Regions from separate parts of the Streptomyces sp. NPDC043878 genome, predicted to be linked through region 2. Evidence: riboswitches for the same ligand, from Rfam matches in the RefSeq annotation. Region 2 holds a riboswitch; each other region holds the start of a gene.

Region 1 (6,175 bases), on a different contig from region 2:
ATCCTGGGACGCTCCGTGGTGCTCATGCCATCGAGTATCCACCCGGCTCGGGGGGGTAGCTCGTGCGCCCCTTCACAAGCATCCTCAGGCCCTGTGTTATCCTCCGCCGCCCGCTTGATCCGGGGCCTCGCGGGGCGGGTCCGCGGCGGGGCGGTATGAACCGTTGTCAAGGCCGCGTGAGCTGCCCTTCCGTGTGGTCCGGGCCGCCCGGAGACCCCCTCGGAAGCGCCTCGGAAACCCCGCCGGCGCCCTCTCGGAAACGGCCTGCCGGGCCCCTGCCCTCAGGGGTCGAACCCCCGAAAGGGGCAGTCCCGTCACTTTCCTCGCCCGGCCGGACAGAAATCCTTGTGAAGAACTTCACGAACTTTCCCGGCGGGGCGCCTCCAGGGGGTCCGCACAGACCCCCCGGAGGCGCTCATACGCTATCCGACCTGCTCAGCCGAGGGCTACTGATCGGTAGCAAAGGAGACCCGGACCACCCCGCCCGGGTGGCCCACGCCACCCGCCGTCGAGCCCCGGAGCCGGAGCCGGCCCGCCCGGACCACGCCGCCGCGGGACCACACCACCGACCACGCGAAGCCGTCGGGGATCGCCTCCTACCGCGACTCGAGTGCCGTGTGGAACGCGATCCCGTCGAGGATGTCGTGCTCGCTGACCACGACCTCCTCGGCTCCGGTCCGCTCCATGATCGTCAGCAGGACGAGGGCCCCGGCGGCGATCACGTCGACGCGCCCCGGGTGCATGGAGGGGACCGCCGCGCGTTCGGCGTGCGTGGAGCGCAGCAGCCACTCGGTGATCTCGCGGACCTTCTCACGGGAGATCCGCGAGTGGTGGATGGCCACCGAGTCGTAGGCGGGCAGGTTCTGCGCGATGGCCGACACGGTCGTGACCGATCCGGCCAGTCCGACCAGGGTCCGCGCCTCACGCAGCGGGACCGACTCCTCGACCAGGTCGAGGGCCGCCTCGATGTCGGCGCGCATCGCCGCGACCTGCTCGGCGGCCGGCGGGTCGGTGACGACCCCGTCCCGCACCAGGTGCCGCTCGGTCATCCGGACGCAGCCGACGTCCACCGAGCGCGCCGCGCGCACCCCGTCCTCGCCCACGACGAACTCGGTCGAGCCGCCGCCGATGTCCACGACCAGGTAGGGGCGGGCGAATCCGTCCGCCTCCCGTCCGTCGCCGTCCCCGGACGGCGGGCCCGCCTCGGGCCGCCCCGCCAGCTCCCTGGTGGCGCCGGTGAAGGACAGCTCGGCCTCCTCCGCGCCGGAGACGACCTCGGGACCGACGCCGAGGATGTCCCGCACCCCGCGGACGAACTCCTCCCGGTTGGAGGCGTCCCGCGAGGCCGACGTGGCCACGAACCGCACCGTCCGCGCACCCAGGTCACGGATGACCTCCGCGTAGGCGCGGCACGCGGTGAACGTCCGCTCCAGCGCCTCGGGGGCCAGCCGGCCGGTCCGGTCCACGTCCTGGCCGAGCCGCACGATCGTCATGCGCCGGTCGAGTTCGAGCAACTCACCGGTGGCCGGATCGACGTCGGCGACCAGCAGCCGGATGGAGTTCGTGCCGCAGTCGACGGCGGCGACCCGGCTGAACCCGGGGGCGACCGGCGGGATGTCCGCGACGGAGCCGCCACGGAGGACGGCGGGGTCCTCGACCACGCCCTCCTCGCCGGGGTGCTCGTCCGCCGGGTCGGGCGCCTCCAGCGGCTGCACGCACGGGCCCTTGCGCCACCACTCCGGCAGCATCGCGAGCGCCTCGTCGCCCAGCGGGTTGACGCCCGGCCCCGCGGCCAGGGAGTGGCCCACCAGCACGTGCAGGCACTTCACCCGGTCGGGCATGCCGCCCGCGCTCGGGAAGCCCTCCAGCACCTCGATGGCGTCCCGGCGCGCGAGGTAGTCCTCGTGCGCGGCGCGGTAGGCGGCGGCGAGTTCCGGGTCGGTGCCGAGGCGCTCCGTCATCTCCTTCATGACGCCGTTCGCCTCCAGCGTGCCGATCGCCGAGGCGGCGCGCGGGCACGTCAGGTAGTACGTCGTGGGGAAGGGCGTGCCGTCGGGCAGCCGCGGTGCCGTCTCCACGACGTCCGGCTGCCCGCACGGGCACCGGTGGGCGATGGCGCGCAGCCCGCGCGGCGGACGCCCGAGCTGCTGCTTGAAGGCCTCGACGTCCGCGTCGGTGGGCTCGGTGCGCGGGGTGGTCGGCGGGGGCGTTTCCATGCCTGTCTCTCTGTAAGTCGGTTCACCTGGGTCGTTCACCAGGCGAGGTCACCGGTCGGAGGCGTCGGACTTGTCGACGCCGTCCCAGACGTTCGAGTACCAGGGGCGGTCGGCCGCGCCCTGCTCGGCGCGCGACTGCCTGGCCGCGCCGGGGTCGATGACGACGTAGCCGGTCTCCCCCGGCATCACGTAGTGCAGCCGCCGCCGGATCTGCTGCTCGGCGTACGCGTCGTCCTGCCAGCGCGCCTTGAGGTCCCGCAGCTGCTCGACCCGCTGCCTGGCCCGCTCCTTCTGGCGCACCATGTCGGCCATCTCGGCGCGCTGGGAGACGTACTGCCGCATCGGGTAGGCGAGGGCCACGATCAGCGTGCACAGGACCAGGGCGAGCAGGGCCGCGCGGCTGGTCAGCCGGGAGCGGCGCGCCTGGCGCCTGGTCTGGGAGCGGTAGACCCGGGCCGCCGTCTGCTCGCCGAGCAGCCGGATCCTGGTCGTGGTGGAGAAACGGTCCCGGTCCTTCACGGCCACTGGCTCTCCGCCTCCCCTTCGCACCTGTCGGCCCGTCATACGCGCGTACGTCCCCGGACACGGTACGGGACCGGGTACGGGGACGTACGTGCGACTGGCTGAGCCCTGCCGAGGTGGGTCAGCCGCGGAAGCGCGGGAAGGCGCTGCGGCCGGCGTACACCGCGGCGTCGTCGAGGATCTCCTCGATGCGCAGCAGCTGGTTGTACTTGGCGACGCGGTCCGAGCGGGCCGGGGCGCCGGTCTTGATCTGGCCGCAGTTCACGGCGACGGCGAGGTCGGCGATGGTGACGTCCTCGGTCTCGCCGGAGCGGTGGGACATCATGCACTTGAAGCCGTTGCGCTGGGCCATCTCGACGGCGTCCAGCGTCTCGGTCAGCGAGCCGATCTGGTTGACCTTGACGAGCAGGGCGTTCGCGGAGCCCTCCTCGATGCCGCGGGCCAGGCGCTCGGGGTTGGTGACGAAGAGGTCGTCGCCGACGATCTGGACCTTGTCGCCCAGCTTCTTGGTGATGACGTTCCAGCCGGCCCAGTCGTCCTCGTACAGCGGGTCCTCGATGGAGACGAGCGGGTACGCGGAGACGAGCTCCTCGTAGTACTCGGTCATCTCGGCGGCCGAGCGGGACTTGCCCTCGAACTCGTACTTGCCGTCCTTGTAGAACTCGGACGCGGCGACGTCGAGGGCGAGCGCGATCTGCTCGCCGGGGATGTAACCGGCCTGCTTGATGGCCTCGAGGATGAGGTCGAGGGCGGCGCGGTTGGACTCCAGGTTCGGGGCGAAGCCGCCCTCGTCGCCGAGGCCGGTGGACAGGCCCTTGGTCTTCAGCACCTTCTTGAGGGTGTGGTAGACCTCGGCGCCCCAGCGCAGCGCCTCGGAGAAGGACTCCGCGCCGATCGGGGCGATCATGAACTCCTGGATGTCCACGTTGGAGTCGGCGTGCGAGCCGCCGTTCAGGATGTTCATCATCGGCACGGGCAGCAGGTGCGCGTTCGGGCCGCCCAGGTAGCGGAAGAGCGGCAGGTCGCTGGCCTCGGAGGCGGCGTGCGCGACGGCGAGGGAGACGCCGAGGATGGCGTTGGCGCCGAGGGAGCCCTTGTTGTCGGTGGCGTCCAGGTCGAACATGGCCTGGTCGATCAGGCGCTGCTCGGTGGCGTCGTAGCCGACGAGCTCCGGGCCGATCTGCTCGATGACGGCGAGGACGGCCTTCTCGACACCCTTGCCGTGGTAGCGGTTGGGGTCACCGTCGCGCAGCTCGATGGCCTCGAAGGCACCCGTGGAGGCGCCGGACGGAACGGCGGCACGACCCGTGCTGCCGTCGTCGAGGCCGACCTCGACCTCGACCGTGGGGTTGCCTCGGGAGTCCAGGATTTCCCGGGCTACGACGACGTCGATGGACGGCACGAGCATCTCCTTCTTCAATGTGACGCGGGTACGGCCGGGCCGGGGCCCGGCAGGCGCAGCGCCGCCGGGGCTCTGCGGGACGAGCCTAACCGCCCCGGGGGGATCGGTCGGCCTTCCGGCCACGTCGTGGACAGAACCGAGAGGAAATTGTTTCCGAACGGAACAAAGAGCGGAGCTGCGCGGAGCCCGAAAGCGGGGTGCCGGACAGCAGAAAGCCCCGCTCCGGTACGTACGGGGGAAGACGCACCGGAGCGGGGAGCCCGTGGGGACGGGGGGTGACCCTCACGAGGGCCCCAGCCTGCGGGGCCCGGATGTGAGGGCGCTGTGGTTCGGCTACGGGCCGGGTGTCACTTCAGGTGGAGCTGCTGGCCCGGGAAGATGAAGTCGGCGTCGTCGACGATGTCCTTGTTCAGCTGGAACAGCTTCTGCCAGCCGCCCTTGACCTTGTGCTTCTCGGCGATCGAGCTGAGCGTGTCGCCCTTGACGACCTTGTACTCGCCGTCACCCTTCTTGACCTTCTTGCCGGTCGGGGTGCTGACGGTCTTCTTGGCGGCCGGGCGCTCCGCGGAACGGGAGGCCGGCTGCTCGGAGGTCGAGCGGGTGGTGGCCGAGGAGCTGCTGCTGGAACCGCTGGAGCTGTTCGAGCCGCTGGAGCTGTTCGAGCCGCTCGACGAGGTGCCGGTGCTGCCGGAGCCGCTGTAGCCGGCGCTCGACAGGCCCTTGCCGCAGACCGGCCAGGCACCCTTGCCCTGGGAGGCGAGGACCTTCTCGGCGACGGCGATCTGCTGCGCCTTGGAGGCCTGGTTGGCGGTCGAGGCGTACTGCGTGCCGCCGTACGCGGCCCAGGTGGAGGCGGAGAACTGCAGGCCGCCGTAGTAGCCGTTGCCGGTGTTGATGGACCAGTTGCCGCCGGACTCGCACGCGGCGACGGTGTCCCACTCGGACGTGGTGGCGGCGGAGGCGTTGCCGGCCGCCATGAGCGGGGCGGCGATGGCGACACCGGTGACGCCGGCGAGCGTGGCGACGCGGGTGGCCTTGGACGGGCGGCGGTGCTTGCCCTTGCCGGAAAACAGCATGGTTGATCCCCTCACCGACGCCTGCGAGGTGAGCTGTCGGGTTCGGGCCGGTTGAGTTGCCCGGCCACACCTCCGTGGGAGGCGTGGCTTAACCCCAAGCCGTTCCGTCAACTGCCCGGCGCGGCGCTTACCTTGGGTCCCCCGCTCCTGCCTACGGCGCATTACGCGACGACTGTTCCCGTACGGCCGCTGGCAGGATTCGGCGTTGCGGCCGCCGGGGCTCGTGTTGACGAGCGGTCACGACCGTAGACAGGTGATCCGGCGAATTTCAAAGACGATCAGGGCTTCTGAGAGTCATCCCACACTTTCACCAAAGCGGACATTCGGCCATAAGTGTGACGCGAACTCCCGCTGCTTTTCGCCCGGTTAGACCCCGACTCGCAGGGTCTGACCGGGGGCGATGCTGCTCGGGTCGACACCGATGGCGTCCCTGTTCGCGTCGTAGAGCGCGCGCCACCCGCCGTCGAGGCCAAGGGAGTCGGCGATGGACGCGAGCGTGTCCCCGAGGCGGACGGTGTAGGAGTCGACGGGCGAGGCGTCGCCCTCGCCGGCGACGTGGCGGCCGGCGGAGGGGGCGGCGTCGGTCGTGGCGTCCTCGTCGGCGCTGCCACCGCGGTGCCGGCCGGAGCTCAGCGACCCGGTGTCGACCAGGCTCGAAGTGCCCACGCTCTGCTGAACGTTGTCCGCTTCATCCTGCTTCACCGCACCGGAGGACGAGTTGCCGGAAGTGCCCGGATCGCCCTGATCGGCGCGGGAATCGGCGCTCTTGTCGGCGCCGGCGCCGGAGGCGGTACCGGACTTGGCCGAGTCGTCCTTCTTCTTCGTGCCGGCCCCGGCGCTCGCCGACGCCCCGGACGAGGTGGGCGACGCCGAGGGCGAGGAAGAGGACGAAGACGAGGACGATTCCGATGAGTCGGACAAACCGGAGGAGCCAGAGGAGCCGGAGTCGGACGAGTCGG
Region 2 (6,175 bases):
CGACCTCCGGATGGTCGTCGACCAGCCGCGACACCCGCAGAAGCAGCTCCTCCAGCGCGGGGGTGTCGACCGGTGTGGACCCGCGCCAGCCGAACAGGAGCGGAGCCGTCCGGATCGACCGCACCAGTGAGGTCGCCTCCCGGTCGGTGACCGGAACCAGCCGGTGCGCCATGTCCCCGAGCAGTTGCGAGGCGGCGCCGGCGAGCCCGAACGACAGCACCGCTCCGGCCGCCGGGTCGATGACCGCGCGTACCACCGTGTCCACCCCGCGCGGGGCCATTCCCTGGACGACCGGACGCAGCCCCTCCGGCTCTCCGAACAGCTCCGTCAACTCGGCGTACGCGCGACGCAGTTGCTCTTCGTCCGCGAGATCCAGCCGTACGCCGCCCAGGTCGGCGCGGTGCCGCAGGTGCGGGGCGGTGGCCTTGAGGGCCACGGGGTAGCCGAGGACGCGGGCGGCTTCGGCGGCGGCGTCGGGGGTGGGTGCGGGCAGGGCGCGGTGCACCTGGACGCCGTAGGTGGCGAGCAGGTCGCAGGTCTCCTCGAGGCCGAGCGTGCGCCCCTCCCCGCGGGCGAGGAGCCCGCCGATCAACCCGGCGGCCCGCTTCTCGTCGATGTCCTCGTACTCGGGCACCCGGCCCGGCTCGGCGGCCTCCCGCCGCCACTGCGCGTACCGCACGGCTTCGGCGAGGGCCCGCACCGCGCGTTCGGCCGCCGGGTAGGCCGGGATGAGCCGTGAGCAGGACTCGGCGACGGCCCCGGGCGGGGGTGCGGTCGGTGACTGCACAGGTGACAGCGGCGTGGCGCGAACCGACGGGGGCGGGTCGGCGGCGGTCGGATGCGTGGAACCCGGGGTGGCGGGCTGCGTGGTGCCGGCGGTCGGGGGTGGCGTGGTGTCCGTCGTCCGGGGGCGCGTGGGCCCCGCAGTCGTCGGCCGGTCCGGGGCGAGGGAGGCCGGGGCCGCCTGCGGGGCGGTACTGGCCGCGGCCGACAGCGCCTCGGCGAGACCACCGAGTTCGACGTGGACCACCAGCACCGGCTTCCCGGGGACCTCGTCGGCGGCCGCCCGCAGGGCCTCGGCCAGAGCGGCGTCCCCCGCGGACCCCTCCCCCACCGCCGGAATGGCCGTCACGACCACCGCGTCGCACGTGTCGTCGGCCAGCGCGCGCGACAGCGCCGAGCGGAAGTCGCCCGGGGACGCGCCGGTCGTCAGGTCCAGCGGGCTCAGCGGCCGCAGCCCCTCGGACAGACACGCGTCGTAGGTCAGCAGCCCCAGCGACTCGGAGTTCCCGAGGATCGCCACCCGGGGCCCTGTCGGCAGCGGCTGCCGTGCGAGCAGCAGGCCGGTGTCCACGAGTTCGGTGATCGTCTCCACGCGGATCACCCCGGCCTGGCGGAGCAGCGCGGACACCGTCGCGTGCGGCAGCCGCGTCGCACGGACGGCGTGTCCCTGCGGGGCCGAACCGGCGCCCTGCACCACGACCAGCGGTTTCGCCGCGGCCGTACGCCGCGCGAGGCGGGTGAACTTGCGGGGGTTGCCGATGGACTCCAGGTACATGAGGGCGACGTCGGTGTCCGGGTCGTCGTACCAGTACTGGAGTACGTCGTTGCCGGAGACGTCGGCCCGGTTGCCGGAGGACACGAAGGTGGACACTCCCGTGGTGCCGGTGACCCCTCCACCGCGCCGGTGCAGCCGGGACAGCAGGGCGATACCGATGGCGCCGGACTGCGCGAACAGCCCGATCCGCCCCGGCCGCGGCATCTCGGGAGCGAGGGAGGCGTTGAGCCGGGTCCGCGGCGAGGTGTTGATGATCCCGAAGGCGTTGGGCCCGATGATCCGCATCCCGTACGCGCGCGCGTGCCGGACGAGTTCACGCTGGCGCTCACGCCCTTCGGGGCCGCTCTCGGCGTACCCGGAGGAGAGCACGACGAGTCCCTGCACCCCGTGCGCGCCGCACTCGGCGACGGCCTCGGGCACGTGCTCGGCCGGCACCGCGACGACCGCCACGTCGACGGGCCCGTCCACGTCACGCACCGAGCGGTACGCGGGGATGCCGTCGAGCTCCTTCTGCTCCTCGGGGAAGGCCTTGTTCACGGCGTAGAGGCTGCCGGTGAAGCCGGCGCCCCTGAGGTTGTCGAGGACGCCGCGGCCCACGCCGCCGGGGGCGCGGCCGGCTCCGACGACGGCGACGGAGCCTGGTGCCAGCAGCCGCCCTACCGAGTGCGCCTCGGCGCGCTGTTCCCGCGCGCGCTGCACGGCCAGCGAGCGGTCGGTGGGTTCGAGGTCGAACTCCAGGTGGACGACGCCGTCCTCGAAGCTGCGCTTCTGCGTGTAGCCGGCGTCCGTGAACACCTTGATCATCTTGGTGTTGGCGGGCAGCACCTCGGCGGTGAAGCGGCGGATGCCGCGCTCGCGCGCGACGGCCGCGATGTGTTCGAGGAGCGTGGAGGCCACCCCGCGCCCCTGGTGGGCGTCCTGTACCAGGAAGGCGACCTCGGCCTCGTCGGCGGGCGCCGAGGCGGCCATGCCGTCGGCGCCGATGCGGTCGTAGCGTACGGTGGCGATGAACTCGCCGCCGATGGTGGCCGCGAGTCCCACCCGGTCCACGAAGTCGTGGTGCGTGAAGCGGTGGACGTCCTTGGCGGACAGGCGAGGGTAGGGCGCGAAGAAGCGGTAGTACTTCGACTCCTCCGACACCTGCTCGTAGAAGCTGACCAGGCGCTCGGCGTCGTCGACGGTGATGGGCCGGATGCGCGCGGTACCCCCGTCGCGCAGCACCACGTCGGCCTCCCAGTGAGCGGGGTACTCGTGCCGGTCCGGCGAGGTCTGCATGGGCCCCAGAGTACGGCTCGCGTACGACAACGGCGCGAGGCAGTCTGTGGAGGACGGACGTCGGACCGAGGCCGCGGTCCGACGTCACCGAGGGGCGGGACGACACCCTCCTCGGGCATGCTTCACGGTATGGGAAACTGGTCTAGACAACCCTGAGCACTGAAGGGCAGCATCACATGGCTGAGCGCCGCGTCAACGTCGGCTGGGCGGAGGGCCTCCACGCCCGCCCCGCCTCCATCTTCGTCCGGGCCACCACGGCCACAGGTGTCCCCGTGACGATCGCCAAGGCCGACGGCAACCCCGTCAACGCGGCCTCCATGCTGGCTGTCCTGGGCCTGGGCGCCCAGGGTGGCGAGGAGATCGTCCTCGCCTCCGACGCGGAGGGCGCGGACGCCGCGCTCGACCGCCTCGCGAAGCTGGTGGCCGAGGGCCTCGAGGAGCTCCCCGAGACCGTCTGAGGGCCTCCGCTCCACACCCGCAGCCGCGTCGGCCTTTCCGGTCGGCGCGGCTGCGCCGTTTTCCGGTACGGGCGGATGCTTTTACCGCGAGCACGGCTTACGTCGCCGCCACGGACACGCAAATGCCGCGGGCACGGAATTCACCGGGACACGCGAAAAAGGGCAGCACAAATATCGGCCGCCGAATAGCACTTCTTTGTATACGGTGCCCGTGTTAATGCCGCAGACCCGACATGTTTACGGGAGGTTGCGAGTTCCTCACACGGTCGGTGCGGTCGCCGCCCGCGCCGAAACGCAACCGGTGCGCGGTCGTCGCGCGCTCCGTGTGCAGCGCCGTGACCGCCCGCGCGCGCTCGCTGTCGCCGCGCGCCACGGCGTCCACGATCGCGCCGTGCTCCGCCCAGGAGTCCACCGGGTCGGCGGGCGCGTCCAGCACGAACATCCAGGCGATCTTGTGACGCAGCTGGGTCAGCATCGAGGTCAGCGCCGGGCTGCCGGAGGCCTGGGCGAGCGTCTCGTGGAACCAGCCACCCAGGGAGCGCAGGTCCTCGCTGTTGCCCCGCCTGGCCCGCTCCTGGCCCAACCTGACCAGGCCGCGCAGCACCTTCAGATGGGCCTCGGTACGCCGCTGCGCGGCGCGTGAGGCACCCAGCGGCTCCAGGAGCATGCGCATCTCCAGGAGGTCGGCACCCTCCTGCTCGGTGGGTTCCGCGACGCACGCGCCCGCGTGCCGCCGGGTCACCACGAACCCCTCGGCCTCCAGGGTGCGCAGGGCTTCACGGACGGGGACGCGGGAGACGCCGTAGCGGCGGGCGAGCAGTTCCTCGGTGAGGCGGCTGCCACGCTCGTAGACACCGGCGACGATGTCGTCCCGGATCGCCGTGCACACCGAGTGCGCCGGAATACGCATGACCGACCTCCGCCTTAATCCCCGTGAAACGTCGACGATTGACGCTTGTCCAGTGACTCTATTGCAATGAGCGGGAATTTCCGACGGCGGACCGGAATCCATGGATATTTTTTGGACAGCAGGGGGCCGGAAACACCGAAAGCCCCGGCTGGAGAGCCGGGGCTTCGGGAAGTGCCGCAGTCCGTCGCGGGACGGTCGGTGCTCGCGGGGGCCGGTACGCGCCGCTGACGGCGGCCCGGCCTGCGCGGCGACGGGTTGTCAGACGCTCACGCCGTGCGAACGGAGGTAGGCGACCGGGTCGATGTCCGAGCCGTACTCCGCCGTCGTACGGGCCTCGAAGTGCAGGTGCGGGCCGGTGGTGTTGCCGGTCGCGCCGGACAGGCCGATCTGCTGGCCGGGAGTGACCGTCTGACCCACCGAGACGCCGATGGACGACAGGTGACCGTACTGCGTGTACGTCCCGTCGATCATCTTGATCACGATGTTGTTGCCGTACGCGCCGCCCCAGCCGGCCTCGACGACCGTGCCCGAGCCGACCGCGTGCACGGACGTGCCGCTCGCCGCGTGGAAGTCGATGCCGGTGTGGGTGCCGGAGGCCCACAGCCCGCTGCTGGCCTGGTAGCCGGTGGAGACGTACGAGCCGGTGACGGGCAGCACGAAGGTGTTGAGGCGCTTGCGCTCGGCCTCGCGCGTGGCACGCTCCTTGGCCTCGCGGGCCTTCTCTGCGGCTGCCGCGGCCTCCTTGCGCGCGGCGGCCTCGGCGGCCTCCCTGCGCGCGGTGTCCTCGGCGGCCTGCTGCTGGGCGGCCGCCTGGGCGTCGATCTTCTCGGCGAGCGAGTCACCGATGGTGATGACCGGGGTGAGGCCGGTCTGCTCGACAGAGGGCTCCGCGGCGAGCGCGGGAGCGGCCAGGGTGCCGACGACACCGGTGGTGGCGAGCGCGGCGACGCCCGCCGCGCGAACGGTGGTGCGGTGCATCCGGCTGGGACGACGGTGCTTCCCGGCGGCGCGGGTGAACGCCATGAAGTGGCTGGTCCTTTCCTTCCTTCTCGCCTACCGGGTTAGCTGACGGGTTCGGAGCAGGAAGGTCTCCTACGGACCCCCTCGCTGGCGCGCGGGCGTCCGATTCACCCCAGGGACTCATGGTGGGTCCCCGGCTCCCCTGGCTCGCGCCATACGGGGACTCGGCGATGACTGCCCGGTGCCGCGGATGCGGCGCGGTGCCTGACGGACAGCCGGCATGACGCTAGACGCGGCCGCTTTCAATCCTCAAACGGATCACGCTTTTTGTAGCGCACGCCACAGAGCAGACAGGATTGCTCTCCCTCAATTCGGACATACGGCGGCCCTGACGACTCCTCAGTCACCAGGGCCCCGCAGGCGTCTCCGGCCGCCGGCCGGCCGGTCCGCTACTCGGCGGAGACGACGGTGACTTCGCCGATGCCGAGGGCCTCCACGGGCTCCTTGATCTGAGCCGCGTCCCCGACGAGGACCGTCACCAGACGGTCCACCGGGAAGGCGCTCACGACCGCCGCCGTGGCCTCCACCGTGCCGGTCGCGGCGAGCTGCTGGTAGAGCGTCGCCTGGTAGTCGTCGGGCAGGTGCTGCTCGACCTGGTCGGCCAGCGTGCCCGCGACGGCCGCCGCGGTCTCGTACTTCAACGGCGCCACACCGACCAGGTTCTGTACGGCGACATCGCGCTCGGCGTCGGTGAGCCCGCCTTCGGCGAGCGTGCGGAGCACCGTCCACAGGTCCTGGAGGGCGGGGCCCGTGTTGGGCGTGTCCACGGAGCCGCTGATGGCGAGCATCGCGGCGCCGGTGCCGTCCGGGGCGGAGCGCAGCACCTGCCCGAACGCCCGCACGCCGTAGGTGTATCCCTTCTCCTCGCGCAGGACGCGGTCCAGGCGCGAGGTGAGGGTGCCGCCGAGGCAGTAGGTGCCCAGCACGCGCGCGGGCCACACGCGGTCGTGCCGG
Region 3 (6,175 bases), on a different contig from region 2:
CGAGGAGGGGTTCGCGATGACCCGACGGTCCGCCCGTCACGTCCCACCCGGGTTCACCGAGACACCGGGCAGGCGGTTCACGCTGCCGGGCGCCCGCGTCGTGCCCCGCCGGCCCTCGCCGCCCGGACAGCCGGAGGGACGGCCCGGTGATGCCGTCGTCCCGGCCCGCGGGCCGGCCCGCGTCCGCACCCGGACGAAAAGGCCGCTCGTACGGCACACGGGCCGCCGTCCCGAGCCCGGCGACAGGTGAGCCGTCGATGCCGCCACCGGAACTCCCGCCGCTGCCCGCCCTGACCCGCGCCGAGGGCGAGTTGATCGATCGTTACCTCGACGTGGTCGACCTGCTGGGCCGGATCAACCCCGCGCGCCCCGGGGACACCTACCGCGGCCTGCGCGCCGCCCAGGCCCTGGTCGCCAAGGCGGCCCTGCTGCGGGACGCCCTGGAGCTGATGCACCGGCGCGGCGAGACCGAACTGCACGCCCCCACCCTGGCCCGTGCGCTGCGCGTGCTGGACGGGGAGCGCCGCACGGACCGCGTCACGCTGCCCGCCGAGGCCGACAGTTGACGCACCGTCGCCGCTCCCGGTGCCCCGGCGCGGCGGCGGGTGTCCGGGACGACGCCGAAACGGACCAAAAGGGGTACCGCCGATCGGAGTAGGCGCTCGTCCTGTTTTAGGCCCGTCCGAGTTGCGCAACACGCGTGGGCCGAGGGCGGAATCGGACATTCCATCGCTGGTCCGGGGGTGCGCGACCCCTCCAACGCCCCCTCGAACAAAGGGGTGTCCACCCGAACGGGTGAGTGGTGAGTAACAACACAAACCACCGATTCCATTGGGTTTTTCGGACATCTGTCAGCCAAGATCCGTGTCTGACGACAAGACCCCGCCGCAGTGGCGGGGCGATCCGGGCGGACGCCGAGTCCTGCCGCCGCGCGGATGACCGGTCGACAGAAGTGGTTCGGCAGGAGTGGAGGACCCAAGCACGACGGGTCGCCGGAACGGTCACGCCATGACCGGTTCGAGCAGCCCTTGGGGTGAAGCCGCAACCGCGGCCGGGCAACTTCGCCAGCCCGAATCCGACAGGTCATCCTTCACAGGCGGCTGACGAAGGGTTGCGCATGACTGCGCTCAATCGTGTCCCGTCGCTCATGGTCCGGGCCGGTACGGCTTCGGCTCTCACCATCGCCGCGGTGGGCGGCTCCGTCGTGATCCCGGGTGTCGCCTCCGACGCCGCGGCCGCCACACCGGCGACGAAGGCACTGCACATCGCCGCTTCCAAGAAGGGCGCCCCGTACAGCTACGGCGCCACCGGGCCGCGCAGGTTCGACTGCTCCGGGCTCACGCTGTACTCGTTCAAGAAGGCGGGCAAGAAACTGCCCCGCACGGCGGCCCAGCAGTACAACAAGACGCACCACATCTCCGCCAGGAGCCGCAAGGCCGGAGACCTGGTGTTCTTCCACTCGGGTTCGAGCGTCTACCACGTGGGGATCTACGCCGGCAAGGGCAAGATATGGCATGCCCCGAAGACCGGTGACGTGGTGCGGCTGCAGAAGATCTGGACGAAGAGCGTCTGGTACGGCCGGGTCAACTGACTCTCCCGGGGAGACGGCGGTCGCCTGACACGCCGCCGTCTCCCCGGGGTCCCACCCGGGCCCGCGGGGTCACCCGCGGGCGCTGGTCACCCGTACGCCCCTGGTCGGTCTCGGCCTGAGGGGGCCGCTTCCCCGGAGGGTGCCCCCGACGGGCCTCGCCGACGAGCGGGCCGCCTCCCGGGCTCCCGCCGGCCCGCGCCCGCCGCCCGCGCCCCGCAAGCCCTCCGCGCCCCAGAGGCCGACCGCGTCCCCGGGCGGGCATGGTGGCGCCGCGAGCCGTCCGTACGGCGCCTGTAAGGACCGTGTGGCGCGCCGGCAACGGTGCCGGGGGTCTACGGCTCCTGCTGCCCCGCCGCGGTCACCGGCGCGACCGGGACCGTCCACGGCAGCTCGATGAAGACCGTCTTGCCGCCCTCGCGGGTGGGCCGCACCCTCAGCTTGCCGCCGAACTCCGCGGTCAGCCAGCGGATGATCACCATGCCCCGGCCGTTGTCCTGCTGGACGGCGGCCGGCAGCCTCTTGGGGAACCGCGGGTGGCTGTCGGTGACACCGATGCGCAGGTGTTCGTCACGGTCCAGCGCGATGTCCACCGTGAAGGTGGGGGACTGCCCGAAGGTGTGCTGTACGGCGTTGGTGGCGAGTTCCGAGACGATGAGCCGGATGGTGTCGGCGGCCTCCGTGTCCGCCGGCAGCCCCCACTCCGTCAGGGTGCTCACCACATAGGCCCGGGCCGCGGAAACCGAAGCGGGATCGCTCGGCAGAGTGACGGATGCTTCCAGATGGTCTGCCATGGCGACGTCGTCCCTTTCCCACGGGACCGCAGCCGGACACGGAGCGGATGGTTCGAGTACGGTCCCGGACTGGTGCTTCGTTCGTCAGAGTGCCATCACCGTGCCGGTCCCGGGTGTCGATCCACCAAGATGTGCATATATCTGTCGCTCGAAGCGGTGAACTCTCCGACGGAAGACCGTATTTGGGTGGCCCGGAAGGAGTAAGGAGTTGCGCATGCAGCACGGTCCCGCGGTACGCCGCCGGAAACTCGGCGCCGAACTGCGTGCGTTGCGCACCGGTGCGGCGCTCACCAGTGGTGAGGCGGCCCGTCTGGTGGGCTGGCACCAGTCGAAGGTGAGCCGGATCGAAACCGGCGCCAGCGGGGTGAAACCGGCCGACGTGCGGTTGCTTCTGGACGCGTACGGCGTGACCGATTCCCAACTGCGCGAGTTACTCGTGGTGTTGGCGGGCTCGGACGAGAGCGGTGGGCGCCACCACTGGTGGCACGCGTACCGCGGGATACTCCCGGCGACCTACCGGGACTTCATCAGCCTGGAGTCGCAGGCGAGCGCGATGCGCACCCTGGAGACCTCGGTGATTCCCGGGTTGCTGCAGACCCCCGAGTACGCCCGGGCGGTCACCCGGGCCGCGGTGGACGGGCTGGACGAGGAGCGGCTGCACGCCCTGGTGGAGGTGCGGCTGGCCAGGCAGGACGTGCTGCGGGCGGACCCGCCGCTGGAGTTGAGCGCCGTCCTCGACGAGGCGGTCCTGCGGCGCGAGGTCGGCGGCCCCGGGGTGATGACACGGCAACTGGAACGGCTGGTCGAGTCGGCACGGCTGCCCCAAGTGCATGTGCAGGTGCTGCCGTTCGCGGCCGGCGCGCACATCGGAATCACCGGGCCTTTCGTTATCTTCTCATTTTCGCGCACTTCTGATCTGGATGTGGTGGTTCTCGACCACTTGACGAGTAGCCTCTACCTCGAACGGAAAGAAGACCTAGAGGCCTACACCGAGGCCTTCAACGCCCTTCGGATGTACGCGCTTTCACCCGAGGACTCGTTGGACTACATCGCCCGGATAGGTGGCGGCGCGTAAGGAGGCACCATGTCAGCTCTGCCTCGGAACGTACCTTCCAGCACCGCTCTGCACGGAGTGCGATGGCTGCGCAGCAGCTACAGCACGGGAGCGAACAACTGCGTCGAGACGGCGCGACCGATGGCCGGCCCAGGCGCCGGACTGCTCGCCGTACGCGACTCCAAGGACCCGGCCGGACCCGCGCTGCTCTTCTCCCCCGAGAGCTGGACGGACTTCACCGCCGGTATCCGCCTTCTCTGACCGCCTTCACCTCGCGCGGCACGCGGCCGTGTCACGCCGACTCATGGTCGCGTCTCGCCGATCACCCGTACAGCGCTTTCGATCTGCGCCCCGGAGAGGTCCCCGCGGGCTGTCAGCCTGAGCCGTGAGATGCCGTCGGGCACGGAAGGAGGACGGAAGCACCCCACGGCCAGCCCGGCCGCACGGCAGTCGGCCGCCCAGCGTACGGCCCCCTCCGGGGACGGCGCCCGAACGGAGACGACCGCCGCGTCCGGACGTACCGCGTCCAGACCGGCGGCTGTCAGGCGTGCGTGCAGTTCGCCCGCGACCGCGCGCGCCCGCGCCGCCCGGTCCGGCTCGCGGCGCAGCAGTTCCAGGGCGGCCAGGGCGGCGCCCGCCGCCGCGGGCGCCAGGCCCGTGTCGAAGATGAACGTGCGGGCCACGTTGACCAGGTGGTCGATCACCCGGGCCGGGCCGAGCACGGCGCCGCCCTGACTCCCGAGCGACTTGGACAGCGTGACCGTCGCGACGACGTCCCCGGCCCCCGCGAGCCCGGCCGCGTGCGGCGCGCCCCGGCCGCCGTCGCCGATCACCCCGAGGCCGTGGGCGTCGTCGACCACCAGTCCGGCCCCGTACTCCCGGCACACCCCGGCGAGCGCGGACAGCGGGGCGGCGTCGCCGTCGACCGAGAAGACCGTGTCGGACACGGCGACGGCCGGGCCGTCGTGCGTGTGCAGGGCCTTGCGCACGGCCTCCGGGTCGGCGTGCCCGACGACCTGGGTCGTGCCCCGGGCCAGCCGGCAGCCGTCGATCAGGGAGGCGTGGTTTCCCGCGTCGGACACGACCAGCGAACCGTGCGGGGCGAGCGCGGTGACGGCGGCGATGTTGGCCGCGTAGCCGGAGGAGAGGACGAGCGCCGCCTCGAAGCCGCAGAAGTCCGCCAGCTCGCGTTCCAGCCGGGTGTGCAGTTCGGTCGTGCCGGTCACGAGCCGGGAGCCGGTCGCGCCGGCGCCCCAGGTCCGCGCGGCCCGGACCGCGCCCTCGGTGACCTCGGGGTGCCGGGACAGGCCCAGGTAGTCGTTGCTCGCCAGGTCGAGGAGCGGCGAGTCGGCGGGGCGGGGGCGCAGGGTCCGGACGAGCCCGGCGTCGCGGCGCGCTCGCGCCTGCTCGTCGATCCAGCCGAACGCCATGGCTCCTCCGGGGATTTTGTAGGCAGTGACCAGACCCTAGCGGTACGTTTTGCGGCCCACCGTGTGGCAATACCCACACGGCCGTGGGGCGCTGTTTGTCCGAAGCCTCCTTGGCCGCGGGCGGTCTCGTAGGACAGGATCGGCTCTCATGGACCTGCTGAACACGCTGGTGGACAAGGGGCTTCGGCGCGAGGTGCCGAGCCGCGAGGAAGCTCTTGCCGTCCTCGCCACTTCCGACGACGATCTGCTCGATGTGGTGGCCGCGGCCGGGAAGGTGCGCCGCCACTGGTTCGGCCGACGGGTGAAGCTCAACTACCTCGTCAACCTGAAGTCCGGACTGTGCCCCGAGGACTGCTCCTACTGCTCGCAGCGGCTCGGTTCGACGGCCGGCATCCTGAAGTACACCTGGCTCAAGCCCGAGGAGGCGTCCAGGGCCGCCGCGGCCGGCCTCGCGGGCGGCGCCAAGCGGGTGTGCCTGGTGGCCAGCGGCCGCGGCCCGACGGACCGGGACGTGGACCGCGTCTCGGACACCATCAAGGCAATCAAGGACGGCAACGAGGGCGTCGAGGTGTGCGCCTGTCTGGGCCTGCTCTCCGACGGCCAGGCCGACCGGCTGCGGGAGGCCGGCGCGGACGCCTACAACCACAACCTCAACACGTCCGAGGCGACGTACGGGGACATCACGACCACGCACACCTACGCCGACCGCGTGGACACCGTGCGGAAGGCGCACGCGGCGGGTCTGTCGGCCTGCTCGGGTCTGATCGCCGGCATGGGCGAGAGCGACGAGGACCTGGTCGACGTGGTCTTCTCCCTGCGCGAGCTGGACCCCGACTCGGTGCCGGTCAACTTCCTGATCCCGTTCGAGGGCACCCCGCTGGCCAAGGAGTGGAACCTCACCCCGCAGCGCTGCCTGCGCATCCTGGCGATGGTCCGGTTCGTCTGCCCGGACGTCGAGGTCCGGATCGCGGGTGGCCGCGAGGTGCACCTGCGCACCATGCAGCCGCTCGCCCTGAACCTGGCGAACTCGATCTTCCTCGGCGACTACCTCACCAGCGAGGGCCAGGCCGGGAAGGCCGACCTGGAGATGATCGCGGACGCCGGGTTCGAGGTGGAGGGCGCCGACCAGGTGACCCTGCCGCGGCACCGGTCCGAGGCCGGCGCCGGTGGCGGGTGCGGGTCGCACGAGGGCGCCGGGTGCGGCTCCCACGGCGGCGGCGCCTGCGGGTCGCACGAGGGTGGCGGTGGCTGCGGGTCGCACGAGGGCGCCGGCGTCTGCGGTTCCGCCGTCGCGGTCCCTGCCGCCGCC

The links. A riboswitch is a leader RNA that binds a small molecule or an ion and turns the genes downstream of it on or off. The one in region 2 is predicted to bind cyclic di-AMP.
Region 1: it holds a riboswitch for cyclic di-AMP, as region 2 does, so the genes downstream of both, AC07AZ_RS23595 (transglycosylase family protein) here and AC07AZ_RS03110 (M23 family metallopeptidase) in region 2, are expected to answer to the same signal.
Region 3: it holds a riboswitch for cyclic di-AMP, as region 2 does, so the genes downstream of both, AC07AZ_RS21860 (C40 family peptidase) here and AC07AZ_RS03110 (M23 family metallopeptidase) in region 2, are expected to answer to the same signal.

What each region holds. Positions count from the first base shown of each region.
Region 1 is NZ_JBWKDW010000017.1:92,472-98,646, reverse strand. It holds gene AC07AZ_RS23620 (NAD(P)/FAD-dependent oxidoreductase) at 1-26, opposite strand, end outside; gene AC07AZ_RS23615 (Ppx/GppA phosphatase family protein) at 597-1,616, opposite strand; partial or broken gene AC07AZ_RS23610 (DUF501 domain-containing protein) at 1,764-2,216, opposite strand; gene AC07AZ_RS23605 (FtsB family cell division protein) at 2,265-2,741, opposite strand; gene eno (phosphopyruvate hydratase) at 2,860-4,146, opposite strand; gene AC07AZ_RS23595 (transglycosylase family protein) at 4,488-5,216, opposite strand; cyclic di-AMP (ydaO/yuaA leader) riboswitch at 5,220-5,385, opposite strand; gene AC07AZ_RS23590 (transglycosylase family protein) at 5,583-6,175, opposite strand, start outside.
Region 2 is NZ_JBWKDW010000001.1:724,979-731,153, forward strand. It holds gene AC07AZ_RS03095 (bifunctional acetate--CoA ligase family protein/GNAT family N-acetyltransferase) at 1-2,833, opposite strand, end outside; gene AC07AZ_RS03100 (HPr family phosphocarrier protein) at 3,010-3,291, shown strand; gene AC07AZ_RS03105 (GntR family transcriptional regulator) at 3,506-4,201, opposite strand; gene AC07AZ_RS03110 (M23 family metallopeptidase) at 4,460-5,224, opposite strand; cyclic di-AMP (ydaO/yuaA leader) riboswitch at 5,238-5,401, opposite strand; gene AC07AZ_RS03115 (M16 family metallopeptidase) at 5,611-6,175, opposite strand, start outside.
Region 3 is NZ_JBWKDW010000015.1:131,229-137,403, reverse strand. It holds gene AC07AZ_RS21865 (hypothetical protein) at 258-566, shown strand; cyclic di-AMP (ydaO/yuaA leader) riboswitch at 935-1,114, shown strand; gene AC07AZ_RS21860 (C40 family peptidase) at 1,118-1,591, shown strand; gene AC07AZ_RS21855 (ATP-binding protein) at 1,924-2,382, opposite strand; gene AC07AZ_RS21850 (helix-turn-helix domain-containing protein) at 2,597-3,457, shown strand; gene AC07AZ_RS21845 (DUF397 domain-containing protein) at 3,467-3,697, shown strand; gene AC07AZ_RS21840 (8-amino-7-oxononanoate synthase) at 3,739-4,866, opposite strand; gene bioB (biotin synthase BioB) at 5,015-6,175, shown strand, end outside.